One region of the Paenibacillus sp. FSL H3-0302 genome, then DNA from elsewhere that is predicted to be linked to it. Evidence: riboswitches for the same ligand, from Rfam matches in the RefSeq annotation. Region 1 holds a riboswitch; each other region holds the start of a gene.

Region 1 (7,996 bases):
CATCTTGAATTTTGTCAATATTCATGTTTTCATGCTCCTTTAACCATGTATAAATGATGGTCCTTGATCTATTTTAAAGAGTTATTATGAAATTGTAGGCAACCACAACTGTAACAACGAACAGGCTCCCTTGTCAATGACGGGAGCCTGTTCGTTGTATGTTTTTAGATGATAATTACACAGCTTTATAGGCAGCAAGCTCGTAAGGAAGACACAGTGGCACACCCGTACGTGGATCCGGAACGATATCCGCTTCAATTCCAAACACTTCCCGCAATACATCTGGTGTCATAACCTCAGTAGGTGAGCCTTCGCTAACCACAGTACCGGACTTAATCGCTACCATATGCTGCGCATAACGAGTAGCATGATTCAAATCATGCACGACCATGATAATGGTACGGCCTTCTTCCTCATTCAGCTTTTGCAAAAGTTGAAGAACTTCGAGCTGATGCGCCATATCTAGGAACGTTGTAGGCTCGTCAAGGAATAAAATATCTGTTTCTTGAGCCAACGCCATAGCGATCCAAGCGCGTTGACGTTGTCCACCAGAGAGACGGTCAATAGGGCGATCATGAAAAGATTCCATGCCCGTAACAGAGATGGCGTTGGAGATGATGTTGCGATCCTCTGCAGTCATCGTGCCAAATCCTTTTTGATGAGGGAAACGACCGTAGCTGACCAGCTCAGATACCGTCAGACCGTCAGGAGCCGTTGGGTTCTGCGGTAGAATCGCTAGCTGACGAGCAACCTCTTTAGTTGAAAAGTTATGGATCGATTTGCCGTCCAGCATTACGGTGCCACTCTTCGGCTTCATAATCCGGGCCATCGTTTTGAGGATTGTAGATTTACCGGAGCCGTTAGCGCCCACTAGTGCGGTGATTTTCCCCGTAGGGATAGACAAGTTCAATCCCTTAACTATAGTAGCCTCAGCATACCCAATACTTAATTCTTCTGTATTCAAACGTTCTGACATGATCTACAACTCCCTTAAAAGTTTTATGGAGCTATGCTCCTAAGTATGAACTAATTTACGCTTTCGACTTGGCGAGTAAATATAAAAAGTAAGGTGCGCCAATAATCGCAACCACAATGCCAGTAGGAACTTCGGCAGGTTGCAATACCCATCTACCAATGGTATCAGCGGTAATCATAAGAAGCGCCCCTGTCAAAGCACTAGCAGGTAATAACACCTGATGACGGGGTCCCACCAGCCTGCGAGCCAGATGTGGTGCTATCAGGCCGACGAAGCCAATACCTCCGCTTACCGCGACGCAGGAGCCGGCAAGCGCTACGGCTGTTACCAGAAGGAGAATACGTTCCTTCTCCACACGCATTCCTAGACCTAATGAAGTATGGTCCCCTAGATTCAATACATTTAGAACCCGGGCTTTATAGAAGGCGAACGGTAACAGAATCGCGATCCAAGGCAGCAAAGCAAGGACGAATCTCCAATCCCCACCCCATATTTTCCCGGCGATCCAAGTAGCTACAAATTGATAATTATTAGGATCAAGCCTAAGTGCCATTACAAGCTGGCAAGCATTGATTCCTGCAGCGACCGCAATCCCGATAAGGATCAGCCTTGTAGGAGACAGACCATCTGCCTTCCGGTAGGCAAGAATATAGATTAAAGCTGCGGTCAGGCCAGCCCCACCAAGCGCTAGGAGAGGCAAGACAAATACCGGAGCTGCTGTTGTAGCCGGAAAAAACGAGATAAAAATGATTACCGCAAAACCTGCACCAGCACTTATGCCCAGCGTAGCCGGTTCTGCGAGTGCATTACGTGCGAGACTTTGTAGAATACAGCCCGATACTGCAAAGCCCGCTCCAACTAACAATGAAATTACGATGCGGGGTAATCTGAAATCAAATAAAATAAGCTTTTGCTGATGTGTTCCATCACCCATGAGTGTATGTAATACCTCTAGTGGGGATAGACGCATAAACCCTGTATTCATACTGACTATAAACACAACGACGATCAGTATAGCAAGGAGCACTAACACCGTTAAGGCGCGTGTGCGGCGTTCTTTTTCATCTGGAGTAAGGGTTAATTTGGGCATTACAGCTCCCCCTTCCGCTTACTCGCTAAATAAATAAAGAACGGTACGCCGATGATGGCAATTAAAGCTCCTAGCGGTGTCTCATAAGGTGCATTTATCATTCTTGCGGCAATATCTGCAAAGATAATCAATAAGCTCCCTAGAACTGCCGAGCAAGGGATAATCCAGCGGTAGTCCACTCCAACGAAATAACGTGTAACATGTGGAATAATTAGTCCTATAAAAGCAATCGGGCCAACCGTTGAAACCGCACTTCCAGCTAAGATAACCACAACAATCATACATGCCAATTGAACTAACCTTGTCCGCTGCCCCAGACCAACCGCAACTTCTCTTCCTAAGCTGAGCAATGTGACGGATCGTGATAACATCATCGCTGCAATTAAGGCTACGGCCACCCAAGGGAATATAATCTTGATCTGAGTCCAGCTAGCTCCACCCATCCCACCAGCTAACCAGAAGGCTATGTCCTGAGATAAGTTGAAAAGAATAGCTACTCCCTGACTAATAGCAACCAATAAAGCACTAACTGCCGAACCTGCTAATGTCAATCGCAAGGGGGTCAGGCCATTAAAAGAAAGCGAACCGATTCCGAATACGATAAAAGAGGCCACAGCGGCACCGATAAAGCAATACAACATTAGTGAAGTGAATGAGAGTGAGGGTGCAAAAGCAAATACTATGGCCAGCGCTACCCCTGCTCCTGCATTCAAACCTAACAGCCCTGAATCCGCAAGCGGGTTTCTTGTCATCCCCTGCATGATAGCCCCTGCTACTGCGAAGCAAGCACCGACTAAGGCGCCAGCAATAGCACGTGGAAATCGCAGTTCTCTAATCACCTGATGTTTTTGTAAATCTGGATTGAAATGAAATATAGCTTCCCATACCGTAGCTAACTTGATATCTGCCGCACCCACTGAGACCGAAAGTGCCAATCCGAAGGCAATGGCAGCAAGTCCAAAAATAAGAATACCAATGGCAGCTGCCGGTCGGGTATGTAGAGCTTTTTTGGGTTCATTTTTAATACGATTTGCGAAATCTGAGGGTGAAACCATGAGTCGTCTCCTTATTCAATAGTTACAATGGTTTATATGATAACAACAATCATTCTCATTATCGCAAAAATATTTATGTTGTACAATTGCAGGAACGATTTTTCCGTACTATGGGATTGGTTTATAAAAAAATGGTGCAGATCTTTGTATCCCGAGATACTTGATCTGCACGCCCTTCCCCACCGAAATGATCAGTCTCATTCATGGTGAATTACGACTTTTATTTCACAAGACTTTTTAGCACATCGTCAATGATTTTGCTGCCAGCGTTCGCCCCACTGTAAAGCCAACTGCTTGTTGAGCTCATTTCATGCACATTTCCAGCTTTTACAGCTGGGATGCCCTTCCAGATTGCACTATCTAGAATCTCCGAACCCTCAGTCTTATCACTATTTACAAGGAAAATATGATCTGCGGTCAGCTCAGAAAGCTTCTCTAGTGAGATCGGATTCCAAGTTGCTCTTGTTCCTACTGGGATCTCTGTTACTAAGTTAGGCAGCGTTACGCCAAGGTCTGTATATAATACAGCTCCACTGCTGCGGGTTTCGTCTACAATATAGAAGTTTTTTTGCACCAACCATAGAATCGCCGCGGACTCTTGTCCAATAGCTCCTGTAAGCTGTTCTTTCGCAGCCGCTGCTTTAACATCATAATCTTTGATGGCTTTTTCTGCTTCAGGGGTTTTGTTCAAAATCTCACCCATCTTGAGCAACGATTTGCGCCAATCTTGATTTAGTTCATCCCCAATTACATAAGTGGGTGCAATCTTATTCAACTGATCGTAAATCCCGTTCTGAACAGAAGACTCCGATGGGATGATAATAAGATCCGGAGCAAAGCTGGTTACAGCCTCTAACGGAAGGTCGTAACTAATTGTAGGAACATCCTTCAATTCAGTGGCCAGATAATCCTGAACGCCATTTGTAACTGACCATTGAGCTACTGGAGTTACACCCAGAGTTACCAAAGAGTCTTCCAAATATGAACCCAGAACGCGCTGTGGATTAGCCGGAATCGTTACTTTATGACCCATTGCATCTGTTAACGTCTTAGGTGCAGCAGGTGCCTCTGTAGATTCTGCTGTAGGCGCTGTTGTAGGCGCTGTTCCTGCATTTGATGAGCTTTCAGCATTATTATTACCACAAGCGGAAAGTATTAGCGTCATCACTATTAGTCCGCTCATCGTCACTTTCATGCTTCCTGATCTTTTTCTGTTAAGCCAAAACATTAAAAACCCTCCTATATGTAACTGCTTTGATATTCAAAGGTGACCTTTACCTCTGCTTCACTTTTAAATGATATTGATTCTCATTCTCTGTGTCAACATATAAATTTCAAATTCTGTGGATTTGCAACAATTTCCTTCATATAAAATACAAAAGAGGTTATATTCCGAACGTTCCGGATATAACCTCATCTTTAATCTTCTACTTATTTATTTAAATGATACGGGACAGTCGCTACTACAACGTCCTTTTGATTCATTAGATACGAGCGGATTAAAAAGCTGGTCTGATTATGAAGCACGGCTTGCCACCAATGTTTGGTAATAAACTGTGGAATCAGAATCGTGATGTGATCCGTCGCAGCGGTCTTCCACTCTACCGTATCGATAAACTTCACTAACGGACGAATGATACTACGATATCTGGAACGAAGTACAATCAGGCGTACACCTGGATTCCATTCCTCCCACCGTTGCTCCATCTTATGAATGTCTTCTTCATCAAAGCCTACATACACAGCAACAACATTATCTGTTAGAGACTTCGCATAGCTGATGGAATGTAATACAGCACGTGTAACCCCTGCTACAGGAACAACTACAGTACTTCCTTTAATTACAGGTTTATCCGTAGCCGGACATATACGCAGTTGATCCGCAGTGTTCAAATAGTGCTTATGAATACGGTGGAACACGAACATTACAGCAGGTAAGAAAATGAATGCCATCCATACGCTCGAGAATTTAGTAATGATAAATATAAGCGTAATCGTCAATGTAGTCAGCATACCGATGGTATTTACTACAAATCTTTTCACCCATCCAGCGGGTCTTGTTTTGATCCAATGCACCATCATCCCCAGTTGGGATAAGGTAAAAGGAATGAACACGCCTACCGCATATAGTGGAATCAAACCTTCCGTATTCCCATGGAATGCAGTCACAAGTATGATAGACATAACTCCTAGAAAAATAATGCCGTTTGAGAAGCCAAGGCGGTCACCACGGACCATAAATGCATGTGGCAGATATTTATCTTTTGCAAACATAAAGGCAAGCAGCGGAAACGCTGAATATGCTGTATTAGCTGCCAAGAACAAAATCACTGCTGTAATCCCTTGAATGAAAAAGTACAATCCGCCACGGCCAAAGGTCGATTCAGCGATCTGAGAGACAACCGTAGCCTTTTCATCTGGCACAATCCCATACCAATACGCCAGCACAGTGATTCCGGTAAACATAAAGCCAAGGATAAGTCCCATGATCATTAGCGTCTTGGCTGCATTCTTCTCAGCGGGTGCTTTAAAGTTTGGGATCGCATTAGATACGGCCTCAACCCCCGTTAGGGCTGAACAACCAGAGCTAAACGCTTTTAATAGTAGAAACAAACTTACATTAGATACGGCGCTGCCTATTTCAGGAACATTCGCATGCGCGCCACCCATTGCATATTTAACGATACCGGAGATAATCAGAACAACAATCGAAACCACAAACAAATACACTGGAATTGCGATAAATGAAGCCGATTCAGTCACTCCGCGAAGATTAATGATTGTTAATAAAACGATAACAGATACAGCGATGAGAACAGTATGATTATGAAGACTTGGAAAAGCCGATGTGATCGCATCCGTCCCTGCCGAGGCACTAACCGCTACGGTAAGAATGTAATCCACCAATAATGAACCCCCAGCGAGCAGCCCTGTCGGAATACCAAGATTACTCTTGGCTACGATATAAGCTCCGCCTCCTTGCGGATAAGCAAAAATCGTCTGCCGATAGGATAAAATCAGGATGGCCAGCAGGCCCAATACGGCTAATGCAATTGGCAGGGAATACCAGATGGCAGTAAACCCGGCAGCCACTAGTACAATCAGAATTTGTTCCGTTCCGTAGGCTACAGACGAGAGCGCATCAGAAGACAGAACAGCCAGTGCTTTAACCTTGGATAACTTTTCATGATCGAGTTCATTCGACTTCATCGGACGTCCGATCAATAGTCGTTTTACCTTGCTTACCATGGTGGATACAGTTCCTTTCTTTGGGAGCTGAAACGGAATTTCCGTGCGCTGTTTTCATCGGTGGATTTCATAAATGCAGACACAAAAATAAGCATACGGAAATGATCCGCATGCTTATGCATGGTCATTTTCCCACCTTGCTTACGAGGTTAGCTGGCGGATTCGGGCTGTGGTTATAGCCCTACGGTAGAGGTCTGTTCGACCCGGTTCCGATTCACCCCATTGGCATGAATGCCAAGTTTGGTTCCCCCGTTTTTCCTAAGAAAATTCAGCGCATATTCAACTTCTCACAAGGTCTAATATTAGTCTACAAAGTGCCTACAGTAAAGCGTTGAAAAAAATGAAAAAAGAATGAAAAAACATCCAATAAGCTCAAATATAGCGTCTTATTGGATGCTCTCTTTCATTATCTTCAATTATCCCTCTAGCCCGTGATTTTAATACCTTTTCAGCTTTTTTGTACCTTCCAAAGTAAAAACTAAAATCCTAAGCTCTCCTCAGCATCTACTTCAATCACTTCTTCTTCCCTACGTCCATACCAAAGAAGGAGACTTATTAGAGCAAACGCTATTAAAGCTAACAAAGGAATCGTTATAAATCCGAAGTAGTTCAAGTAATCTTTATTACAAGGAACACCAACTGTACAAGGTAGAACTTTACTTAACGCTGGAATCTTCTGTTCCGCATAATGATAGATTGAGATACTGCCACCAATCAAACTTAATGGAAGCACATAAGGAATGATGCGCTTATCTCCACGGAAAGTGGCAATTCCCAATAAAAATAACTGCGGATACATAAAAATCCGCTGAAACCAGCAAAGCTTACAAGGTTCATACTTCAAGACTTCACTTAAATACAAGCTACCAGCTACAGCAACCAAAGAGACGAACCAGGCCAGATAGAGGCAGTTACGCTTGCAAAAAGATAGGAATTTTGTCACTTTGCCTCCACTGCTTTTGCGGCGGTGTTAATTTCAGATGTAATCGCTTCAATATCGAAAGGTTCAGCCGTTTTCACTCCATTAATGTAGAGCGAAGGCGTAGTTGTCACGCCTGCGTCAGTTGCCAACTGAATGTCTTTCTTCAGCTCATCTGCATAAGTTTTCTCTTGGATGTCTTTACGCAACAGATCATAATCGATCGCTAATTTCTCTTTTTCAGCAAGGCTTACCAAGAAATCCTCAGTGGCCCATTCCACGCTCTCATCCCCTTGCTGCGCATACACAGCATCATAGAACTTCCAGAATTCATCCTTATTCTGATGGTATACAGACAATGCAGCTAGTGAAGCTGTCTCAGAGTCAGGACCAACAAAAGCCATATTTACAAAGTAAAGAGCTGCTTTTCCCTCGTTGACAAAATCTTGAACAATTTTCGGTTTCATGGAGCCAGCAAATTGGGAACAAGCTGGACATTTGAAATCACCAAATTCAACAAGCTTAACAGGTGCATCCTCATTACCAATCCTAGGTAGCTCACTGTAATTGAATTCTACCGGTTCTCCTGTAGAGACATTCTTTGCTGCATCTTTCGAAGCTAACATAAACAATCCAACAAAAATGATAACTACTACAGCTATTGAACTAATAACTAAAATTCTCGTTTTCTGCTTCTGTTGCTCCTG
Region 2 (7,996 bases), 1.2 Mb from region 1:
GATTCAAAAAAACACCACAATCCTATGTGCTTCAAGGGATTCCTTTGCCAAGTTTATTATGAAGACAAGCTCCCTCTCTTTCTCTCGATTGCTGTTATTTAGAGTATTTTTCCAAGCAGCTAAAAATAATTCAAAATAATTTTAAACACATCCTTTTTACTTGATTGTACAAATCAAATTACGGGGTTATTTTTTGTCCATTGAGTAAAAAGAGGCTTTAATTTATGATATATTTTAATCGAGAATGATTATCATTATTGGTGGTCGTTACATATAATAGGGAGGCAATAAGATATGAACAAGGTACGACAGTCCTTCGCTGTGGTATGTGTACTATTTTTGCTGAGTACATTGCTACTAGCGTGCGGAAACTCAAAGGAACAATCCTCTGCCAATAGTACGGCAAACGCAACCGGGAACTCTTCCGCTGCAACCGCAGTACCTTCAGCAGAACCCTCAGATAGCAGTACAGATGAAGCAGCAGCGACTACTCGTTCCTATACAGATTACATAGGGCATACTGTAGAGATTCCGGTGAATCCGCAGCGAATTATCTATTCTGGAGAAACTTATGGCGATTTGCTCGCACTTGGTGTGCAGGCGGTAGGTTATCCTCTTTCTATGGGTGAAGGCCAGGTTTTTGAAGATCAATTACAAGGTGTGGAGGATGTAGGCTTCCCTATCAATCTGGAAAAAACATTGGAGCTTCAGCCTGACCTGATCATCTATGCGGGCACAGATGAAGCTGATTTCGAACAGCTCTCCAAAATTGCACCCACTATAATATTTGATACCTTTGCCCCACTCCAGGAACGTATGCTGGACATTGGTGGAATTGTTGGGAAAACGACTGAAGCAGAAGCATGGCTTGCGCAGTATAAAACCGCTGAAGAGAACATGTGGAAGCAATTGAAATCCGCAGGCATGAAAGAGGGCGAAACGGCTGCGGTCTTCACTTATTATCCAGGAGACAGACTGTTTATAATGGCAGCAACCGGACTTTCCCAGGTACTCTATGGGGAGAATGGCTTCAAGGCAACTCCAGCTATTCAGAAAATCCTTGATGAAGGTAAAGGGTTCCAGGAAGTATCCATGGAAGTCCTGAAAGAATATGCCGGAGACCGGATATTCCTCTTGACTCCAGTGGCAGAAGAAGCAAAACAATCCACAGAGAATCTATTAAAGAGCCCTATCTGGAAGAGCCTTCCTGCCGTCAAGAACGGATATGTCTATACACAAGACATCATGAAGACTTCAAGTGATGCGACAACAAGAGAATGGCTGCTTGGGGAAATTCCACAGCTATTGAATATGAAATAACCTTCTGTGATGAAGAGTTTAACTCAAGGCTGATAAAAAACTGCAAGAAGCATGTCAACAGCTGTTGATATGCTTCTTTTTTTTATATACAATGAATTCATTGATAATCATTCTCACCAAATGAACGGAGGCTGAACCCATGCTGCATACATCATCGTCCTGCCCCCCACTCCACTCTCTGCTATTTCAGCTAAACGAGGCCGAACTGATGATTCAAGCTGCCGATTCAAGCTCTATAACGCGTACAACCCAGGACTATACCCTTCTCATATTTACTGGAGGGAACGGACAATTGAACCTCGATGATCAAAGCGTGATACTAAGTACGGATAAATGTTATCTACTATCTCCTGGAATCTCCTATAGTACGGACAACCAGGAGCTGACGTTGTATTATTACCTCATCACCTTTACAGCAATTTATACAACCGAGCATCCTAAACGATATTCTGGAGAGCTGCTTTCCGGCAGACGGGAGTTAATTGTGCACCCGTTCACCAAGGTAATCCGACTAGTCGAAGACCTGCTCATGAACAGGAATAACACCGATGATGTACAACAATTCAAGCGACAATTAAAATTCCAAGAATTGCTGCTGCTACTTTTTGAGCATAATTACCCTTCCAAACACCTGCCAAGTCCTACGGAATCCGTAGAAAAGACCATAACATTCATTCAGGAGCATTATACAGAGAGTATCACCGTGAAGCAGTTAGCTGAACTGGCGGGAATATCAATCTGGCAATATACACCGATCTTTCAGCAGCTTACGGGTAAAAAGCCGCTTGAATACCTGACGGATCTGCGCATTAATCATTCCAAACGATTCCTGCAGGAATCGACTGAACCACTGCGGGAAATCGCCAGACTGGTCGGCTTCTCGGACGAATACTATTTCAGCCGCCGCTTTCGGCAAAAAACCGGAGTTACACCCGGACAATATGCACATCAGAAAGGTCGTAAGCTTACCGTCAAGGATTGGACGGGTCATGAGGTGGAGATTCCAGAGCGAGCGAAACGTATTGTCTATCATGGCGAAACACTTGGCGACCTTCTCGCGTTAGGCGTAAAGCCTATCGGTGGAGATGAAGCGTTCGCCCGGAACAGCGTCTATAAACATCGGCTTAAGAAGCTCGCCAACGTCGGGTTTCCACTGGACCCGCAGTTGACCGCTTCCCTAAACCCAGATTTGATCATTTTGGCAAATAGTGATGAAAGAGCCTACAGAGCAGTTTCTGGTATCGCTCCGACACTCACCTTTGATTCATTTGCATCTCTCGACAAACGAATGCGGACACTAGGCAGTTGGCTAGGTAAACAGCGCGAAGCCGAAGCATGGCTGGAGTCATTCACAATCAAAAACGCTGCCATGTGGCAGCAGCTTTACACGACAACCCTCCAAGTTGGAGAAACCGCCTCTGCTTTGGTCTATGATCATGGAGATCATCTGTATGCTATGGGAATGTCCGGATTCTCCACTGCGCTTTATGCCCCATGTGGATTACAACCGACTGAAGAGATCCAGGCCATATTGGACGAAGAGTTAGGGTTCGCCGAAGTTGATCCAACACGACTGCCTGCCTACGCCGGAGATCATATCTTCATGTTCATTCCGGAACGCAAAGACTCGCGAGCTGCGATGGAACGATTACTAGACAGTTCACTTTGGAACAATCTCCCGGCAGTACGTCAGGGACATGTTTATCTGCTCGACGGAAGCAAATGGAACTCTAGTGATGCGTTAACCCGGGAGAAGCTGCTAACGCTGTTGCCTAAACTACTCGGCGGAAGTAGCGCTAGCAATTGAAAGTGAATCTAGGATTCTCTTTTGACTTTTCAAAACTTGATAGGGTATACTTTATCTACGCTTAATTTCCAACTTTTACAGTTGAAAAGCGGGGGAACCAGTTAATTGGGGCGAATCATTGAGCATTAGAATGTAGGGTACCATCTTACCCGAGTCCGTCAGCTAACCTCGTCAGCAGTGGATGGGTCTGCTTTTCATGTTATTTACATAACCAGAGACCCTTGCTAAGGGTCTCTTTTTGTGCTTTTTTGGACCCTGCTGGCAGTAGATTGGCCTTTGACACTAAGGCTCCCTCATTTCTCACACTACGAGACAAAGGAGAGATGTACGTGCAAAAGGTAAAGTACTTCACGGATATTAACAAAATAGCTATGTTGTCTGAGCTGGAAAAAGAGAATCTGAAAGAAATTACGGACAAATTTGTTTTTCGTGTAAATGACTACTATCTGTCTTTGATTAACTGGGATGATCCAAATGATCCCATCCGTAAGCTGGTTATTCCTAACGAAGGTGAACTGCTGGAGTATGGGCGCTGGGACGCCTCCGATGAGGACACGAATTATGTGGTACCTGGTTGTCAGCACAAGTATAGAACAACTGCACTACTGATTGTATCCGAGGTCTGCGGGGCTTATTGCCGCTACTGTTTCCGTAAGCGTCTGTTCCGAAATGACGTGAAAGAGGCGATGGCTGATGTCTCTCCAGGCTTGGAGTATATCGCAAATAATCCGGAGATTAACAACGTACTTCTTACGGGCGGGGACAGTTTAATTCTCTCCACACCGAAGCTAAGATCCATTATTGAAAATCTAAGAAGCATTGAGCATGTTAAGATCATTAGACTGGGTTCCAAAATTCCCGTATTTAATCCGATGCGGATCTCTGAAGACGAAGAACTGCTGGAGCTGATTCGTACTTACTCTACCGAAGACAAACGAATCTATGTTATGGCGCACATCAATCATCCTCGTGAAATCACACCTGAAGCCAAAAAAGCATTTAAAGCTCTCCACAACGCAGGGGCAATTGTCGTAAATCAGACCCCCATCCTCAAAGGCATCAACGATGATCCCGTTATTTTAGGGGAACTACTGGACCGGCTTTCATGGGCTGGCGTTACACCCTACTACTTCTTTGTGAACCGGCCCGTAGCCGGAAACCGGGATTTCGTATTACCGCTCGAGCAAGTCTATCAAATTGTAGAAGAAGCCAAAGCCAGAACCTCAGGACTTGGCAAAAGAGTACGCTTATCCATGAGCCACACCTCAGGAAAAATAGAAATTCTCGCCATTGATAACGGAAAAGCCTATCTCAAATACCATCAATCCAGAGATCAGGAATACGGAAAATTTATGATTCTAGATTGTCCAAAGGACGCCGAATGGTTCGATGACCTGCCTGGGAATGAGCAATATTGGACCCCACCTGTGAAAAAAAACGATGCTATTATTTCTGTTAATGATTTATCAGGCGAGCCTGCGGATTTAATCTGTAAATAGATTTAATCGACTCTGTCATAGGATATTTCTTCATCACCAACAACAAAACTCCTCCCTCCCAAAATTAGCCCGAAAAAATCTATGATATAATCACGCTGTAACACGAAATGGACTAATGGGTGGGAATGCACACATGAAATTGGAACGATTGATTTCTATGATCTACAAGCTATTGAACCACGAAGTTTTATCTGCCTCCAAGCTGGCTGAAGAGTTTCAGGTTTCCCAGCGAACAATCTATAGAGATATCGATGTGATTTGTGCCGCTGGCATCCCGGTCGTATCGTATCAGGGTACTAAAGGTGGATATGGCATCATGGACGGATATAAAATGGATAAAAGCCTGCTCCGTTCGTATGATATCACTTCTCTGATTACTGTACTGAACAGTCTTTCTTCCGTGTTTGAAGATGAACATACGCAAGGAACCATTGAACGGCTGCAAACGATTGGAACGGAGCCACAGACCTCTAGTCTCGCGGTGGATCTTGAAACCCGGCGTACGGATCCTGACGCACTTCCTCTTTTACGTGCGGCTATAGCGGAACGAAATGTTGTCCGTTTTGATTACATCAGTGTAAAAAATGAACATACAACCCGTGAAATGGAACCAGTAAAGCTTCATTTTAAATATAGCAACTGGTACATCTATGGTTATTGCCGGACACGGCAGGACTATCGGGAGTTCCGACTTTCCCGGATGCTGAATTTGTTCCTGACGCAGGATACCTTTCATTCGCAACATGAGGTACCCAAAGAGGCCGGCTGTTCAAACAGGGCAGATCAGGTGGAGGAAATAGTGATCCGGGTAGGCCCTGAGGCTTTAGCAGAAGCTTTGGATCAGTTTCATCAAGTCGACAAGGAATTTCATTTCGATAAAAGCATGACGATGCGAATTCCTGTGTATAAGCCATTGGAAGCACGTTGGCTTTGGTCCATTCTGCTGAGTTTCGGCAGCGGCGCCGAAGTCCTCGAACCCCCTGCATTGCGAGGTATTTTAAAAGAGCAGCTTCAAAACACACTCAAACTTTATGAAGAAGTATGACAGTCTGATGTCATACTTCTTCTTTTATATTAACTACAGTAACAAAAAACAAATCCATGACCATTCAAAAGGAGAATGTACGAATGACAAATTATCCAGTAGAAATGTTTAAATACCACACATGGGCAAACCAAACTATCCTGGGGAGAATCAAGGAACTCCCGCCTTCTGTGCTAAGTCAAGAAGTGAACAGCTCATTTCCCACCATCGCTCATGCCCTTAGCCATATCTATGCGGTTGATACGATGTGGTATCTTGTATTAACAGGCACTGCCATGCCAGAGGCTTTTCAACAAAGTATCCCGCTAAATTTGAGCATTCTAGATTCTGTGGATGAATACGTAAATATCTTTGCCCAGCTATCAGAACAATACAAAGCATGGTTACACAACCAATCCGATTTGGAGCAAACCATTCTGCTTGACAATCCATTCGCCGGAATCCGCCAAACACACCTATCAGAAATTGTGTTGCAAGTCGCCAATCACGGGACTTATCATAGAGGCAATGTATCTACTATGTTACGGCAGTTAGGCCATGCTTCCACCATGAATGACTATGCTCTTTTTTGGTATCAGGTTCCTACGGAAGCTATTTAATCTCGGATGGGCAAGACGCTCCACTCCATACCTAGAAAGGAAATTGTATTTTAATTATGGAGATTAAAAATCTAATTACAGTAAAAACGAGAGAAGATTTAAGAGTTTGGCTGCAGGAGAATTGTAAGACTGAACAATCTTGTTGGGTACTCGTTAGTATGACGCCAAACCCAGAAACGTTGCTATATTTGGACGTAGTTGAGGAATGTTTGTGTTTTGGATGGATCGATGGAGTGAAAAAGAAAATTTCGGAAACGGAGCTGGCGCAAAGACTCTCTCCCCGAAGCAAAAGAAGCTCTTGGACTGAATTGAATAAAGAGCGTGTCCGCCGCCTTGAAAAGCTGGGGTTAATGAGTGCTGAAGGAAAACGGGTACTTCCTGATATGAACCCTGATTCTTTTATAGTAGATAAGATTATAGAGCAAAGGCTAAAAGAGGACAGTCAAGTATATGAGAATTTCACAGCCTTTCCAGCCCTTTATAAAAGAGTTCGGATCGACACGATCCAAAGCAATAAACATCAGCCAGATTTATTTAAGAGTAAATTAGACAAATTCATTGCAAACACTAAAGAAAATAAAATGTACGGGCAATGGCATGATAATGGACGTCTGCTAGATTATTAAGCTGCGCTATATGCATGATCTCCTGCTGAGGCTTTCGGACTCCAATGACGCTATTTACTAATTTGTCGCCTTTTCAGCAATCCATCGGACCCCAGTGCAGCTATTCCTTAGAAACTGGCTCTTATAAGGCGTTTTTTTGGCCAATAGGAGCTATGCGGTCCGATAATACTCCAAATGGCGGATTTTCTTGCATATAAGGTCTGCTGAGTCCGATACCGCTGAAGTATGATCATTCGCTGGACTCCTGAGTCCGATACCGCCAAGTATGATCATTCGCTGATCTGCTGAGTCCGATACCGCCGAAGTATGGTCATTCGCTGGGTCTACTGCTACTGCTACCATGATCTCCTGCTGAGGCTTTCGGACTCCAATGACGCTATTTACTAATTTATCGCCTTTTCTGCAACTCATCGGACTCCAGCGCAGCTATTCCTTAGAAAGGGGCTCTTATACGGTGATTTTTCCGCCATTAGGAGCTATGCGGTCCGATAATACTCCAAATGGCGGATTTTCTTGCTTATAAGGTCTGCTGAGTCCGATACGCCGAAGAATGATCATTCGCTGGGTCTACTGCTACCGCTACTACTGCTACTGCTACTGTTACTGCTACTGCTACTGCTACTGCTACTGCTGCTACTACTGCTCTAATACCATGATCTCCTGCTGAGGCTTTCGGACTCCAATGACGTTATTTACTAATTTATCGCCTTTTCTGCAACTCATCGGACTCCAGTGCAGCTATTCCTTAGAAACTGGCTCTTATAATGCGTTTTTTTCGCCAATAGGAGCTATGCGGTCCGATAATACTCCAAATGGCGGATTTTCCTGCATTTAAGGTCCGCTGGGTCCGATACCGCTGAAGCATAGTCTTTCGCTGGGTCTACTGCTACTGCTACTGCTACCATGATCTCCTGCTGAGGCTTTCGGACTCCAATGACGCTATTTACTAATTTATCGCCTTTTCAGCAACTCATCGGACTCCAGCGCAGCTATTTCTTAGAATCAGGCTCTTATACGGTGATTTTTCCGCCATTAGGAGCTATGCGGTCCGATAATACTCCAATTGGCGGATTTTCCTGCTTATAAAGTCTGCTGAGTCC
Region 3 (7,996 bases), 3.2 Mb from region 1:
TTATCTACACGAAATGTTAAATCACCGCCATAAGATTTGCGAACGACCAAGTCTCCTAAATTCATTACAACCACCACCTCTACCCCATCGTATGGGCAAAGGCCTCAGTTGGTTCATAACTCAACATATTTTTAAAATATAAGAATGTATAATGCTCCACCAGAATAACATCCTTATATTTCTACGAGAAACGGTTGTCGTCCTTAAGACAACAACCGTTTCCTATTGCTTATTCAATTCCAGCGGCTAGCAAAACACCGCTTAAGCGGGCGTATTCTTCAAGACTGAGTGTTTCTCCGCGACGGGTCGGTTCAATACCCGCTTCTGCGAGTAAAGCCTCCAGCTGCTCACGTCCTTGTTCAGGGAAGTAGCGAGCCTTCAGATTGTTAGCAATCGTCTTGCGGCGCTGTGTGAAAGAAGCGTGAACCACTTCAAAGAAATGCTTCTCACTCTCCACCTTTACCGGAGGATGCTCTCTAACCTTCAGACGGATAACAGCAGACTCCACATTAGGTTGAGGGATGAATACCGTACGTGGCACGATACAGACGAGCTCAGGCTCGCTGTAGTACTGCACGGCAATGCTAAGACTTCCGTATTCCTTTCCACCTGGAGATGCAGCCATACGCTCCGCAACCTCCTTCTGAATCATTACAACGATGTTATCAAGGGGAAGCTTCTCTTCGAGCAGCTTCATCAGAATCGGAGTAGTCACATAATAAGGCAGGTTAGCAACCACACTGACCTTGTTCACAGTGGTGAAATCTTCCTTGAACATTTCCTGCAAGTTCACATTGAGGACATCATCGTTACGAACCTTAACATGGGGATAGGGGGAAAGTACGTCTTTTAATATTGGAATCAGTCTACGGTCAATCTCTACGGCAGTTACAGCACCCGCTGTTAGTGCCAGACGCTCCGTCAGCGCTCCAATTCCCGGCCCGATCTCCAGCGCCCCAGAATCGCTATCTAGTCCAGCAGCGTCTACAATCTTGTCCAAAATATTTTGATCAATCAAAAAATTCTGTCCCAGGCTTTTCTTGAACTTGAATCCATAACGTTGAATAATCTCTTTGGTCCGTTTTGGAGTCGAAATTTCCTCTCTACCACTCATGAAGTAATGCCCCCCTGATCAATTTGGGCGAGAGCCCCGGCAAATTCCTCCCGCGTAATCCCAAACATCGCCAGCCGCTTGTACAGCTGTTTGCCGTTACAATATCCGATTCCAAGCAAATTACCAAGTGCCATACGTCTTTCAGCAGCCCGAGGGTGTACAAGCATTCCAGCCGCCATAAGATCATCAATACCAATCAAAGCAGGTGCTCCTTCAAAAGAGGTATGTACATTACGCAGCGCATGACGAATCGCCTCTGGCGATGCATTCTCTACACCGATATCCCCTTTTCGAGTTGCGTCCTTCTCTGGAATAAAAGCATGCTTGCAGCCCGGCACCTTCGCTGAAACGATTTTACGAATTCGCTCCCCAGCATGGTCCGGGTCCGTAAGAATAATAACCCCTCTACGTTCCATAGCAAGCGCGATCTTAGCAATTACAGTCCGGTTTACAGCAGAGCCGCCTGTCTCAATGGTATCCGCTTCTACAGCACGCTTAATGGCTACGGTATCGCTTTTGCCTTCAACGACGATTAATTCCTTAATCATATTTCTTGACTCCTTCCAAAAAAAGCAAAAAGAAGAGGATTCGCTCCTCTTCTTTTGGTTAAAGAATGTATAAGTGATGAGCGGTTGCTCTGCGATCAACGAAATGATCATCCAGCGTTCCTTAACGGTTATCATCACTATAGCTTATCAAAGGATTTTTTGCAAAAGCTTCAGTTCTAGTTAAGCTCTGGTTTCACAGGTCCAATCACATAAACGGTACGTGATTTACGGCCGAAATTACGAGCATGGCTCAGGGAATCATAATAGACATCCACTTTATTGCCTTTAATGGCACCGCCAGTATCCTCTGCACGGCGGAATCCAAGCCCATCGATATAAACCCACCAGCCAATAGGAATTACATTCGGATCTACTGCAATTGTACGACCTTCCGTTACGCGTGTTCCGGAGGCAGTTTTAGTACCTATCCCTGGCTCTTCTGACGAATAAGCTGTCATGGAGACGTTCTTAATCATCTTCTTGTACTCAAAGTCTACGCCAGCCTTGCTTGTGACGTTCTTAGTCTTAGCGCTAACTTTAGTCGTTTTGGAGGTAGTGCTTGATTTGGAAGTTGTTGTAGCTTTAGCAACTACAGTAGGCTTAGGAAGTGCTTTAGTACCAACGGCAATGATCTTATCTTTTGTTACCGTTTGTACTTCCTTGCCGATCATGCGCATAGAGGCCAGTTCTCCGTCTTGATAGATCTTTTCAATATGCTGAACCATGACGCCTGGTTTGCCTGCCTGTGCCACTCTAACTGTTCCCACAGTAAGGGAGGGATCTGCTGTCTTAATAACACGGAAAGGTAAGTTAGTTGTTCGCTGTACCGTTTGCTTGTTGATACGAACGATCTTAATCTCCATGTCAGCAGAGATGGTGGTGTCTAACGAAGGAAAAATCTTATCATAGCCTTCTAGGTTGATACCCAGTTTGTCAATCGCTTGACCGATAGTGTCTTCGGTCGTATATAACGTTTTTGTTGCTCCGTCCGCAGTAAGGCTAAATTTCTGCGCACGATTGATAACGACACGGTCACCGTCTTTTATTTCATCACTCAGACCTAAAGATAATTCATCATGCGGCTGCAGCGAAATTTGCTCTTTCTCCAACACATCACCAAGAAGTGCTTCTCGCGTTTCAAGTGTCTGTGTTTGCCCGTCTATTACTAAAACTAATTGTTTATTACTTTGACCGTGTACGTACAGCAGAATTAACAGCGCGATTGCGATTGAAATCACACCTGCAAGTAAAAGTACGCGAGTATTTACTTGCTCCCACCGTAATGCGAAAGACCTGCTGGATGACTGCGAATCATGGGATACCTCTGGTTGGAATAAGCCCATTCTCTCCATCCTCCTTACATAGCCTCGTCGTCAATTTGTATATCATGAGGACTGAATTTCTTTGACGAAACTATTTGAGATTGTCACAGGATACGCACGTATTAACTTAGCGTCTCCTGCTCATGGATCGCCTGCTCGGCACAGCTACTCCCACACCTGTTATATAACAGTATGCGGGCAACATTCAGTTTATTCAAAAATAAAGAAGCCTAAAAAGAGTTCTCTTGAGGACTCTTTCGTGGCTTCTCCGATGTCAGAATACGCGGGAATGTTTGTGCACGAGGTTGCCTCTCTTACTTGCGCTTACGGGGTTAGCTGTCGGGTTCGGACGAAAGAGAGACGCCCTATTTCAGGTCACCCGCTCACGGCGGTTGCCCTTAAATTCACCCCAAAGACCACGTGAAGAAATCAAATATTGTTCTGCGGCAATTCCTAGTCGTATTCAAGATACAGGCATGCGGCAGTTCAATATTGGTTCCCCCGTTCTCCATACGGAGACTCAGCGAGACGATCCATGAATCAATGGCTGTCACAATAACAACAGCTCACATCACTGAAAAGATGATATCCTGTTTTGATGCATGTTGTAAAGGACGATTCAACCACGTTTACGCAAATATATGGTTAAAATATTGTAATAATCAGCCGTTTTTATATTAAAAAAGTTTAATATATCGGCCATTCTCTATTTTTCACCCGTTTTACTCCTGTTTTCAGACAATCCCAAATCGTTCCAGTGCGTTCGCATACGTAATTTTAGCCAATTCTTCCCATGTTAACCCTTTAATTTCAGCCGCAGCCTCTGCTACTAACTTCACATGAGCACTCTCATTTCGCTTGCCTCGGAAGGGGTGTGGAGTCAAATATGGAGCGTCTGTTTCGATCAATAATCGGTCCAATGGCGTCTGTGCAAGCACCTCTTTAGGCACTCTGGCATTTTTGAACGTGATCGGTCCTCCAAATGACAAATGAAATCCTAGGTCTAGACACATTTTTGCGGTTTCCCAGCTGCCTGAGAAAGAATGCATTACGCCACCAATTTCATTTGCTTTTTCCTCCCGTAAAATCCGTACGACATCTTCATGGGCATCACGGTCATGTATACAGATTGGCATTTTTAGTTCACGGGCTAGTCCAATTTGTTTGCGGAAGACCTCCTGCTGCACATCCTTGGGAGAGGTATCCCAATAATAATCCAACCCAATCTCTCCGATGGCCACCACTTTCTCATGGCTGCAAAGAGAGGCGATCCAATCGAGGTCCCCCTCTTTCATATCAATCGCATCCTGTGGATGCCAGCCCACCGCTGCATAAATATAATCATAAGATTCAGCCAGCTTCATCGTTGAAGGGATCGTTTCCCGATTAAATCCAATATTGATCATCTTGCTAACTCCGGCCTCTACTGCACGAGCTATAACTTCCTCGCGATCCTCGTCGAATTGAGGCGCATCTAAATGTGTATGTGTGTCGAACAGATACATTTTAAAGCTCACTCCTTGTTGTTTTTATCAATAGTTCCATAAATATTTGTATTATTTTGCAAAAATCTCTGCTACAGAAGAGGGCAACCGTGTAAGGGCTTTTTTCAGCTTATCCTGTGGGAAATATAGGTGATATCTGCCACGATGAATCCCGCTTATTGAGCGCACAATATCCGATACCTCTGAAATTTCCCGCAATTGCTCATTGCGATCAAGCAGTAAAATTTGATTATTGTCGAAGGCTGCTCCTGGACGGAACACATCATAAGGCAAATCTGTCGGATAATCAATCTCTAAGTCATATTCTGGGTTAAGTCCCGCTCCCGCAAAACTGCTGCGGATTTCCGTAATCATATCTGTATCCAAATTCTCGATCTCTACATATTTATACAGTTTACGATGAATAAAACGGGTACACAAGTCGCTTAATAACTCATCTTCTTCAAGTGTCCATTGCATAAAAGCAGTCTGTACCAGTGCCTCATCAAGCATTAAATATTGCTTCACTGTTACTTCTCCTCGAAAGAGATCTTCCAGCGGAGCGATCATAAAGCGAAATTTGTACTCCTCTTGGAACAATTCTTTAGCTCTACGGAAGATTTGACGCAAAATAATTTCAGAGCTGCGCGTCACCGGATGAAAATATACCTGCCAGTACATTTGATAACGCGACATTAAATAATCTTCAATGGCATGCATACCTGATTCTTTTACTACAATCCGCCCATTATAAGGACGAAGCATTCTCAAAATCCGATCAATATCGATGGTTCCATAGTTTACACCTGTATAGTACGCATCACGCAGCAAATAATCCATACGATCAGCATCCAGCGGACTGGAAACCAAATTGACAACAATTTCATGCTCATATGTCTTAGAGATAACTGAGGCTACTTTACGAGGAAAATCTTCCTCCACATCACGCAATATTTCGGTGATCTCCGTGTCCTCCAAAATAATTCGGCAGGTCCAATCCTCATGGTTCATTTCAAAAGCTTCTTCTATAGAATGTGAAAATGGACCATGCCCTAAATCATGCAGCAAAGCCGCACACAAAGTAAGCAAACTTTCTTCAGGAATCCAATCCTTATACCCGCTGCGCTCAAATTGCGAAATGATTCTCCGTGTAATTTCATATACTCCTAAAGAATGAGAAAAACGACTATGCTCTGCACCATGAAAAGTGAGATATGAGGTACCTAACTGGCGAATCCGGCGTAAACGCTGAAATTCTTTTGTATTAATTAGTCGCCAAATAATCGTATCCTGTACGTGAATATAATTATGAACGGGATCCTTGAAAACTTTTTCTTCCGTGAGCGGCTGCTTCATGAGATCAACTCCTTCTAATAATTTAATATGATTTTAACTAATATCAGTATATAATAAGTAATTATGTCGTACTTTGTCGAAAAGTATCATTTTTGGTCTTGGTAAATCGACAAAATGCTTTCAGGGTAATTCTTAATTTTTATAGGGACATTCAAAGTTCTTATGGAAATTTTCTTATTCAGCCTATGAAAAAAGGTTGACTGATTTGGGAATCGTTGGTATTATAAGTATCATAAAACAGTGAACAATGTCGAATAATGACGTTTTTGGAACATTGAGAGGAGTAACGATTGTTATGATGAAATCAACAGGAATTGTAAGAAAAGTAGACGAACTTGGACGGGTTGTTATTCCTATTGAATTACGCCGTACACTTGGCATTGGCGAAAAGGACGCACTGGAAATTTACGTTGATGGCGAACGGATTATGCTTAAAAAGTATGAGCCTGCCTGCATTTTCTGTGGCAACGCTGAGAACGTAACTTACTTTAAAGGAAAAATAGTTTGTCATGAATGCATATCTTCCATCCCTACCCCTGTGACAAACTAAATTAAATAGTATATAATAGAACTAATCAAATTGTTAATTCTAACCTTTTCATATCTCCTTGACCTCCCGTGACCGCGGGAGGTATTTTTTATGTCTGGGTTTGCCCTCCTGGTTATCCCCTCCCTAAGGGCAATGTGCTTCAAGACGGAACTAGTAATACTTAGTTGTATTTCTTACAGTTATTTTAAATGCTTTTTACCATTAAACGAATTAATTGTATTTTGTACACTTATATTTCCTATATCTCCGTGAAATCAATCCTTTCCACCTTTATAACTGTATGAAGTACAACTAAACGAACAAATACATAAAAAAATTCAAAAATAACTGTACAAAATACATTTAACCCGCAGATAAATCATTCAAGCTCGGGCAGGCCGTTTCCGACAATCCTTAGTTATTCTAAGAATTCGTCTACAACACTTACTCTTCTGCTCTATCAAGCAACGCATTATAAATATCCCGTTTGGCTACACCCCGGTCTGATGCCGCTTTTTTCATAGCCTCTTTCCGTGGTACATCCTGTGCTTCGTAATGAGCTACATGATCTTCAATGCTTAACTGACGCCACCACGCCGATTCTGCGATTTCTGCATCTTCCTTGCTCTCCCCTTCTACGACAATAACATATTCGCCTAGCGGAGGATGTTCAGCCAGCCATAGTGTACATTCCTCAATCGAACCGCGTAGAAACTCCTCATATCTTTTCGTTAATTCACGTGCCAACACAATCTGGCGATTACCGAATGCTTCTTGAAGATGAGCAAGTGTCTTAACTACGCGATGGGGAGATTCGTAGAACAACAAAGTGCCTTGAGCCGAACGAAGTGGACTTAATGCTGCTCGGATGTCCTTACGCTCTCGGGGAAGAAAGCCGATAAAGGTGAACGTATTCGTAGATAGACCAGAAGCGATCAAAGCTGACAACGCTGCGTTAGCTCCAGGGATAGGAATCACCGGAATTCCATGACTTATTGCAAGGGCTACAAGATCCGCTCCAGGGTCAGAAATCGCTGGTAAACCGGCATCGCTGACGAGTGCCAAATTTTTTCCTTCTATTATATAGCGTACAAGCTCAGGTCCACTGGCGGCCTTATTATGCTCATGATAACTAAACAACATCGAAGGTGAAATCTCAAAGTGGCTGAGTAATTTTCGGGTCTGTCTCGTATCTTCCGCGGCAATAATATCACATTCCTGCAATGTACGGACTGCACGATAGGTCATATCCTCCAGATTACCGATAGGTGTAGCCACCAGAAAAAGCGACCCTGTTGTCTCCTGAGTACTGGTATTAGTCTTGTTTTGAAAACTGCTTTGGCATGATATCGTCATGATTTACCCTCTTTAGCACCATAGTAGATGTCCATAATCTCTGGACAGTATTGATTGTCCTCATTATATACGATGAGCGGTGGTTGTAAACGAACCTCAGGCTTTCCATCACGTGCAGCTTCGATTAATACCATATTTGCCTCCAGATGGGCACGTGGATGTACAAACCGAATAATCTTTGGCTCGAGTCTATATTGTCTCATAAGACTGATAATATCAACCAACCGTTGTGGTTTATGAACCATACTTACCTTTCCGCCCGTCCGAACCAATCGCACACAAGCCTG
Region 4 (7,996 bases), 3.3 Mb from region 1:
TTAAGCTCATCTGAGGATGCATTCCACCATGCTTCATTATGAGAGATCAGAAGGGATTTGAGAGCCGACTTCTCAATGGCTCCAAGCCCTGCCACATCGATCTTGCGTTTAAGAGCTGCATCCAGCTTATTGACATGCTCGGCAAGAATTTTCCATCCGCGGCGCGCTTCTGTATCAATCCACATTTCACAGGCTGTGATTCCACCATAAAATTGAGCTTCCAATGTACGGTCTACCGCTACCCATACCACCCAAACCTGTCTTCCATTCGGTACATCTTCACGATTCATGGAAAATTTAATTCCTTTTTCCACCTTGCTCTTGGCATGCATGGCACCGATATCAATAACCGCCACATCACCATCAATAATGACAGGTGAAACGTTGTTGAGATCTATAGAGCCTGCTCCAAAGCCTTTATGTTTACTTTTAGCGTTCACAATATTTAAGGCAATCTGTTTCTTGCCCTCCGGTTGTATGTTGTCCACGAGTGCACACCCTTCCTCTTACGAATAATTTAATTTTAGCTAATAATGCGGCGATTGCAAACATATACATCCCGTAGATGCTTGTCACGGGAGGAATCACACTATGAAGTCACTGTCATTAAAGTACATCATCTTTGCGACCCTGGCCATCCTCGCGCTGCTGGGAGGAGGAATATGGGCCTTTTCAGGGGATAGCTCAACAGCTTCTGTTACTAGCTTTGCTTCAAAAGAGGCCAAGTCCTCCAGCGGCACAGCGCCTGCAGCCGTACCACAGCAGGTATTGCCTGAGAGCGCGCCTGTCCCGGCAGAGGAGGCTTTAAGCCAGCGGGTAGTCGAGTATCACATTGATGTCCAGCTTGTTCCTGACACAGAAACCTTAAAAGCTTCTGAGACAGTAACCTGGACACACCCCGGAGTAAAGCCAGTAAGTGATTTATATTTTCACATGTATCCAAATGCATTTGCCTCATCAGATACCACCTTTATGAAGGAATCCGGGGGGACGCTCAGAGGCGACAGCATGCCTGAGAACGGCTTCGGAAATATGACGCTGACCGATCTGCGCACGACAGAGGGAACTTCGCTAATGCAAAGAGTGCAATATGTTCAACCTGATGACGGCAATATCAACGATAAGACGCTTCTAAAGGTACATCTTCCTCAGCCTGTTAATGGTGGGGAAAGTGTAACACTTAAGCTTCAGTATGAAGTCCAGCTGCCCAAAATCTTTGCTCGCATGGGTGCTTCAGGTAACTTCGTTATGGCTGGGCAATGGTTCCCTAAGCTTAGTGTATACGAGCCTAAGGGCACACGCGGAGTTAAAGAAGAAGGCTGGGACCTGCATCAGTATCACGGGACCTCTGAGTTTTACAGTGATTTTGGCATCTTTAATGTAACGATTGCCGTTCCTTCCAACTATACGGTGGCTGCGACCGGATTTCCTGTAAAAAATGCCAAGCTCAAACAAGATCAAAAAATATATCAGTTCTACGCCGATGATGTCCACGACTTCGCTTGGGCTGCATCCCCTGATTTTACAGTAGCAGAGGAAGCTTTCTCTACGCCGGAAGTGCCTGGAGTACGAATTAAGGTGTATCTCGACCCACTGCACAAAGACTTACAAGAGCGTTACCTTCAAGCTGCCAAGGCTGCCCTGACCTACTTCAGCAAATGGTATGGCCCTTATCCCTACTCTACGCTGTCTATTATCGTCCCACCTAAGGAGGGAAACGGCGCGGGAGGAATGGAATATCCTACCCTTATTACAGCCTTTGGGGCCGCGGATTCTTCTCCAGATACCTCACTTGAAAGAACCGTCATTCATGAGATCGGCCATCAATACTTCTACGGTATGGTAGCCAGCAATGAATTCGAGGAGGCCTGGCTGGATGAAAGCTTTACTTCCTATGCCGAAGACAGACTTATGGAACAAGAATACGGTATCAAGTCTAATTTGCCTTTACAGGCCAGCCTGGTAACTATACCTGAGCCGTTAAATCTGGAAACGTGGAAATATGCAGGGGCGGATTCCTATAGCCGAAATGTTTATATCCGCGGCAAGCTTGTACTTAAAGATATCGAACGCCAGGTAGGTACCAAAGCAATGAACAACATCATGTCCTCCTACGCTCGTAAGTTCCGTTTCCAGCATCCCGCTACGTCAGATTTTCAGAAAGTCGTTGAGAAGGTAACCAAAAAATCATGGCAGGCCTATTTCGATGATTACATTTATGGTGATGGTGCGCCTGACTTCTCAGTAGATACGATTACTTTTAAAAAAAATAACAACGGCGATGCTCAAAGCTACGAATCATTAGTGAAGATTTCAAATAAAGGGAGCCATTACGTTGATGTTCCCGTGAAATTCACATTCGCCGACAGCTCTTCGGTGCAGCGGGTCTGGAACGGTGAAGGAGCAGAGACTACGTTTCAATTGTTAAGCGATAAGCCTCTTCTCTCTGCTGAGATTGACCCTGAGCATTCCATCTTATTGGAGAGCAAACATTTAAACAACTTTAGGCTGGCGGAAATAGAGCCCAAGACGCTCTCTCGCTGGACGTTAAGTGTAACTAAACTACTTGAAACCGTGCTCGGAACTCTTGTCTGGTGAGGTGAATGATTGTGAGAACATCGATAACCCGCGGCTGGCAAAGCATGAAGGAGCAATTTTATATTTTAATTCTGCTCTTCATCTACCGACTGCTCTGGGGCTACTTTATGTATGGTTTCATCCGATCTGCTATTATTCCAATTCTACTGCGCTATCCAGATAAAGACGCCGGCGGCAGCGGTATGGGCAGACTGTTGTATTATATCGAGGGACAGTTCAGCTTGAATACTGACCCTACGATACGCACTTGGTTATGGATGCTTCTAGGACTTGTTGTCTTGCGACTTCTGCTTTCTCCTTTCATAAGGGCAGGATTGCTGCATGAGCTGCACCAGGAGCGAAAGGGCGAGCGCGGGCTGTTCTTTTTCCCCGGCATGAAGATCTATGGACTACCTGTCTTAGTCTTTAGCCTAATCGAATGGGTGCTGACCCTGCTGCCGCTTTACTGGCTTGCTCCAAAAATGTACGGGCTGTTCTTATCCTCTTTGTTTAACTACACTTTGTTACTTCATTTAGTACCATACGTATTGGCATGGCTTATATATATTTTTATCGTGCGCCTGTTTCTTCTATATATGCAGTTTGGTTACACCGGCGGTACAGGAATGTTCTCCTCACTGTTCATCTGCTTGCGGTCACTGATTCCTGCTATAGGTGTTTCCATTGTACTTGGTGCGGGAGGCTTGCTCTTACTGCTAGTGTGCGGACTGACGGGTCTGTTCTGTCCCGGCCTGCCGGCACTTATAATACGGCAAATCTCACCACTACCTTCTACGCTCTTAAAAATGTGGGGAATCTCTGCACAATATCATCTATGGTGTAGCAAAGCATTTCCACAATAAATTAACCTTATTTGACATAATAAAAAGGTCCCAATTCCTGTATTCAGGAGCTGGGACTTTTTCTCATTACGGATAACTTAAGAGTATTTGCAAAATCATAAAAGCTCTGTTACAATAAGTCCTGTGCTATTAGTAACAATTTTGTAATCAATTGAAACGATTCCTACATAACTAAATGTATTTATCGTAAGTGTAACTGTCGAAACGTCATTCTCTTGGTGCTTAACACGCCTAATTCCTTTGCACCGGGAAGTGGGGGAACCATATTTTGGGTGAATTGATCTCGCTTTACAGGGATCATAGGGAATCTTCTACCGAACCCTTAAGCTAACCTCGCAGGCCTTGGAAGGAGTACATCTTTTGAAAAGACATAATTTAAGAAAAAAATGCGTCGCTGCGGCGCTAGGACTTGTAATGGCATTATCTATTGGTGGAGGAAGCGCCTTTGCCGACTCTAAGATGGACACTGTAATCTCAAAGACTATTGGAGTTGCCTATAAAACCGGAGGTACAAGCACTGCCGGATTTGATTGCTCTGGATTTACAAAATATGTATTCAAGAATGTGGGTCTTACTTTACCTCGTACATCAAAAGCTCAATATAGCGTTGGAACTGCTGTATCCAAAAGCAATCTGCGTTCTGGTGATCTAGTGTTCTTTAACACACTTGGCAATGGAGTATCCCATGTCGGCATTTATGTTGGAAACGGAAAATTCGCACAATCGTCCTCTTCGCGTGGAGTGACCATCACTTCACTCAGTCAGGCCTACTGGGCCAATCGTTATGTTGGCGCTAAAAGAGTAATGAGTACTTCAGCTTATCAAGCTGTAGCCTTCGATTGAAACCTTCCTCACAACTATAACCTCATAATTACAACTATATGAACCTGAATCTGATTATTCCCGTAATCAAATTCGGGTTTTTCTTTTTTCCATAATATATTTTTACACTAATAGAGCCCAATTGAAACACGTTTATTTGATAAAAATTGCAATTATATTAAAAATTAGGTCATTATTAACGCTTACATATGCCTTTCTACCGTAAAAATGCCAATTTTTCTGCATTAATATGTTAAAAACGATTGCCAAGCGGCTTTCTGTTTGTTACAATTAGCGCAGTGAGATTTTAGTAACATTTTTGTAATCATTAAGTTGTTATTTACAAAGGTTTTGTCATGTATTGATTACAAGCTAATCCTAATCAACAGTATGAGCCGAGTTTCCTAACTATTAGGAAAACGGGGGAACCAACTTTGGGTGAATTGACCTCCATTATATAGAGGGGTCATAGGGGACCTTCAACCGAACCCTTAAGCTAACCTCGTAGGCATTTGGAAGGGGTATACACTTTTGAAGAAGAAGTTAGCAGCAGCAGTACTAAGCTTTTCCATCATCCTCACCATCGGAGCAGGAAGCGCTTTCGCAGATTCCAAAATGGATAAAGTGATTGACAAGGCCATCGGTACTAAATACGTATCCGGCGGTATATCCACTAACGGATTTGATTGCTCCGGATTTACAATGTATGTGTTTGATAAGATTGGCATTAACCTTCCACACCAATCAGGTTCCCAATATCAAATGGGCACAGCAATCTCCCGTGATGATATAAGAGCCGGAGATCTTGTATTCTTCAATACAAGTGGCAAAGGTGTCTCCCATGTCGGCATTTATGTCGGTGAAGGTAAGTTCGCACACGCTTCTACCTCACGCGGTGTTACGATTAGCTCTCTGAGTGATAGCTACTACGTGAAACGCTACGTTGGTGCTAAGCGCATTATGAGCACAGACGCTTACCAATCGGTTGCTGCTGAATCGGAAGACAATGATGATGTTCAATAAGTAACGTACATAGGCTCTTTTCCAAGGTAACTCTTGGAGGAGAGCTTGTTTTTTTGTCTTATTACTTATTTACCCCTCTCATAATTTGTAAAACATTCCTCTCATATAAAGTTTCTGAGTCGAACCTCCCCCATTTTGTATATAATTAGTAATATAGCAATGTCCTCGTGAAAGGAGATCGTTGACTTTATGATAAATCCCTCGGTAACTTTTCATGTTGTTCCTATGGAGGCAATTCACGGAGAAGCTATTTGTAAGTGGAGCTATACGCCCCCATATAATATTTATGGCTGGATGCCGTGGGAGCAGATGCAGGCTCTTGGCATCGAGTTTGGCGATCCGCAGCTCCGGGAGGAACAATATATCTCCATATTAAATGAACAAGAGGTTTTGTGCGGATTCGCACAGTTGTTCCCGATGGAAGGAGTCGTCCGTTTAGGAGTTGGGATGCGCCCCGATCTATGCGGCCATGGTTTAGGCAAACTATTCGTAGATGCCATCGTCCAGACAGCCTTGAGTCGTTATCCTGATCGAGAGATAGATCTAGAAGTCCTGACCTGGAACCAACGCGCCATTCGAACTTATCAAAAATGTGGATTTACGATTACAGATACGTATGAACGCCGCACACCTACAGGAGACAAACCTTTTTATTGCATGGTCTATGATAAATGATATTAAATACCAGATATTTCATAAGAATGATTGTATTCTCGTTCATTTTTTTGTCACAAACCCTATGATAACGCTTCACCATAAGCTATAATGTAGGGAGCAGCTTACATAGAAGGGACGAATTGGGATGCAGAAATGGATCATGAGCGGTTTGTTTTTTGCCGCCTGTGCCTTTGCGGTAGTACTCATGTTTACACTTCCGGGTAAAGAAGAGGTAGCGGAAGAAAATAAGCCCACGATGCCGGTAGTTCAACTGGACGCAGCAAAGGCAGAAGCAACCGTGAAAGCCAGCTGTATCACCTGTCACGGCGATCAGCTTCAAGGTGGAGTTGGACCAAGTCTTCAGAATGAAGGCGGCCAGCATGACGCTGAGGAAATCTACAGCATCGTCACCAAAGGACGTGGTCAAATGCCTTCCTTTAAGGAGAAGCTAGCCCCTGAAGAGATCGCCAACGTCGCACTCTGGCTCTCAGAGAAAAAGTAACCCATCAAGCAACTAAAAACGCCCGTGTATGAGATAGGTGACTATCTATGCACGGGCGTTTATTTTATGATTTTGGCTAAACTAATGATTTTTTTCAAAGGCTTCATTAAATTCATGCGCCGCTCGAAGATCTAGAGCCGTAATCCCATCTTCTTCATTAGATTCAAGTCGCAGGGTAACTGTTTTATAATCAATCGTAATATGTGGATGATGATCGAAGGCTTCTGAAATCGTGGCTACTTCATCAACGAACGCAATGCCCTTCATATATTGGCTGAACATATATTTTCGCACCATAACATTATTATCCAGCTTCCACCCCTCCAGCTTGGTGATCTCCTCACGCAGTTCCTCTTCCGTAAATAACAATTCGTTTCCTCCCTTACAAAAAATTGCAGTAAAGTGCGCAGTTCCCTTTACATGACTTAGGCGTTAAACAAAACATCCCTTAGCTTCTGAGGTCCAAGGGATGTGCCAGGATAAAGGCGATATTTTCGATTTAATGTATTCACAAATCCCAGCGATTATAACTCGGCTTTATCAATTTTAACACGGGCTACTAACTACGGGCAAATTACGTCCAGACGTCTCCTCTGCCTAAATCAAAACCACTGAAGCCAAATCCTCTTCGCCAACTAAAATATTAATGCGATGCGTGTCCTTATCGTAAATAATTACGCCGCTCCCCACTTCAATCATAGGTTCATTACCCAGCGCGAAGAAAAGATCCTCAGCCAATGCTTCCCATACCTCCAGCTTTGATTCTTGGGGTAGTTCCTGCCACTCGTCCGGATCCATCTCAAAAAATAAATATCCATCGGAAATTCGTCCGACGGCTTCGGTCAAATCTGTTAGAATTTCACCGTAATCTCTACCATGCTTTACACCCACGTATATCACTCCGTTTTCTTCACAGATGAATAATTACTTACCTTATCCATTATAGCCGAAAAAATGACTTCACAAAAAACCGAATGATGTCGATAAATAAGAATATACGTTAATTCGGTTTCGCACAGAGTGCCCTGCCGCTGTTTCAAGGATGATATACGCGGCATTGTCGGAACACATCTTAAATCTCACGGACGAGGTGCAAAATGGAAATTTCAACAATAATTGGTTTAATTTTTGGTTTGGTTGCTGTAATCTGGGGCATGATCCTCAAGCACGCTCCACTTCATGCTTTGGCCACACCCGCTGCTTACGTTATTATCTTGGTGGGTACGGCAGCGTCTATTTTCATGGCCTTTCCTTTCAACGAGGTCAAAAAGATTCCAAGTCTGTTCAAAATGATTTTTATCAAAAAGAAATTAATCAGTAAACCCGAATTAATCACTATGTTCATGGAATGGGCTTCTATCACACGGCGTGAAGGTCTGTTGGCTCTAGAATCAAAGGTCGATGAAATAGAAGATAACTTCCTCAGGAATGGCATGCGGATGATCATTGATGGAAATGATCAGGATTTTGTCCGCGATGTCCTCATGGAGGATATCCACGCCACAGAGGATAGACATAAAGCAGGAGCGCTCATTTTCTCACAGGCAGGTAT

What was found. Region 1 has a riboswitch for cyclic di-AMP ahead of MHH50_RS16550 (APC family permease). Riboswitches for the same ligand answer to the same signal wherever they lie in the genome.
Region 2: it holds a riboswitch for cyclic di-AMP, as region 1 does, so the genes downstream of both, MHH50_RS11120 (KamA family radical SAM protein) here and MHH50_RS16550 (APC family permease) in region 1, are expected to answer to the same signal.
Region 3: it holds a riboswitch for cyclic di-AMP, as region 1 does, so the genes downstream of both, MHH50_RS00190 (3D domain-containing protein) here and MHH50_RS16550 (APC family permease) in region 1, are expected to answer to the same signal.
Region 4: it holds a riboswitch for cyclic di-AMP, as region 1 does, so the genes downstream of both, MHH50_RS00540 (C40 family peptidase) here and MHH50_RS16550 (APC family permease) in region 1, are expected to answer to the same signal.

Annotation. Positions count from the first base shown of each region.
Region 1 is NZ_CP150284.1:3,739,930-3,747,925, forward strand. It holds gene murB (UDP-N-acetylmuramate dehydrogenase) at 1-25, opposite strand, end outside; gene MHH50_RS16530 (ABC transporter ATP-binding protein) at 176-976, opposite strand; gene MHH50_RS16535 (iron ABC transporter permease) at 1,032-2,066, opposite strand; gene MHH50_RS16540 (iron ABC transporter permease) at 2,066-3,121, opposite strand; gene MHH50_RS16545 (iron-hydroxamate ABC transporter substrate-binding protein) at 3,342-4,349, opposite strand; gene MHH50_RS16550 (APC family permease) at 4,553-6,370, opposite strand; cyclic di-AMP (ydaO/yuaA leader) riboswitch at 6,495-6,654, opposite strand; gene MHH50_RS16555 (disulfide oxidoreductase) at 6,849-7,313, opposite strand; gene MHH50_RS16560 (DsbA family protein) at 7,310-7,996, opposite strand, start outside.
Region 2 is NZ_CP150284.1:2,548,845-2,556,840, reverse strand. It holds gene MHH50_RS11130 (ABC transporter substrate-binding protein) at 295-1,320, shown strand; gene MHH50_RS11125 (AraC family transcriptional regulator) at 1,460-3,127, shown strand; cyclic di-AMP (ydaO/yuaA leader) riboswitch at 3,176-3,317, shown strand; gene MHH50_RS11120 (KamA family radical SAM protein) at 3,457-4,626, shown strand; gene MHH50_RS11115 (YafY family protein) at 4,760-5,671, shown strand; gene MHH50_RS11110 (DinB family protein) at 5,755-6,270, shown strand; gene MHH50_RS11105 (YdeI/OmpD-associated family protein) at 6,327-6,896, shown strand; gene MHH50_RS11100 (hypothetical protein) at 7,047-7,307, opposite strand.
Region 3 is NZ_CP150284.1:37,622-45,617, reverse strand. It holds gene yabG (sporulation peptidase YabG) at 1-65, opposite strand, end outside; gene rsmA (16S rRNA (adenine(1518)-N(6)/adenine(1519)-N(6))-dimethyltransferase RsmA) at 230-1,114, opposite strand; gene rnmV (ribonuclease M5) at 1,111-1,662, opposite strand; gene MHH50_RS00190 (3D domain-containing protein) at 1,839-3,005, opposite strand; cyclic di-AMP (ydaO/yuaA leader) riboswitch at 3,291-3,520, opposite strand; gene MHH50_RS00185 (TatD family hydrolase) at 3,719-4,489, opposite strand; gene MHH50_RS00180 (HD domain-containing protein) at 4,541-5,824, opposite strand; gene MHH50_RS00175 (AbrB/MazE/SpoVT family DNA-binding domain-containing protein) at 6,120-6,374, shown strand; gene rsmI (16S rRNA (cytidine(1402)-2'-O)-methyltransferase) at 6,798-7,709, opposite strand; gene MHH50_RS00165 (tRNA1(Val) (adenine(37)-N6)-methyltransferase) at 7,706-7,996, opposite strand, start outside.
Region 4 is NZ_CP150284.1:110,679-118,674, reverse strand. It holds gene MHH50_RS00560 (YwhD family protein) at 1-488, opposite strand, end outside; gene MHH50_RS00555 (M1 family metallopeptidase) at 592-2,598, shown strand; gene MHH50_RS00550 (hypothetical protein) at 2,610-3,440, shown strand; cyclic di-AMP (ydaO/yuaA leader) riboswitch at 3,659-3,797, shown strand; gene MHH50_RS00545 (C40 family peptidase) at 3,855-4,283, shown strand; cyclic di-AMP (ydaO/yuaA leader) riboswitch at 4,646-4,788, shown strand; gene MHH50_RS00540 (C40 family peptidase) at 4,833-5,285, shown strand; gene MHH50_RS00535 (GNAT family N-acetyltransferase) at 5,475-5,960, shown strand; gene MHH50_RS00530 (cytochrome c) at 6,088-6,444, shown strand; gene MHH50_RS00525 (4a-hydroxytetrahydrobiopterin dehydratase) at 6,526-6,813, opposite strand; gene MHH50_RS00520 (hypothetical protein) at 7,042-7,335, opposite strand; gene motA (flagellar motor stator protein MotA) at 7,542-7,996, shown strand, end outside.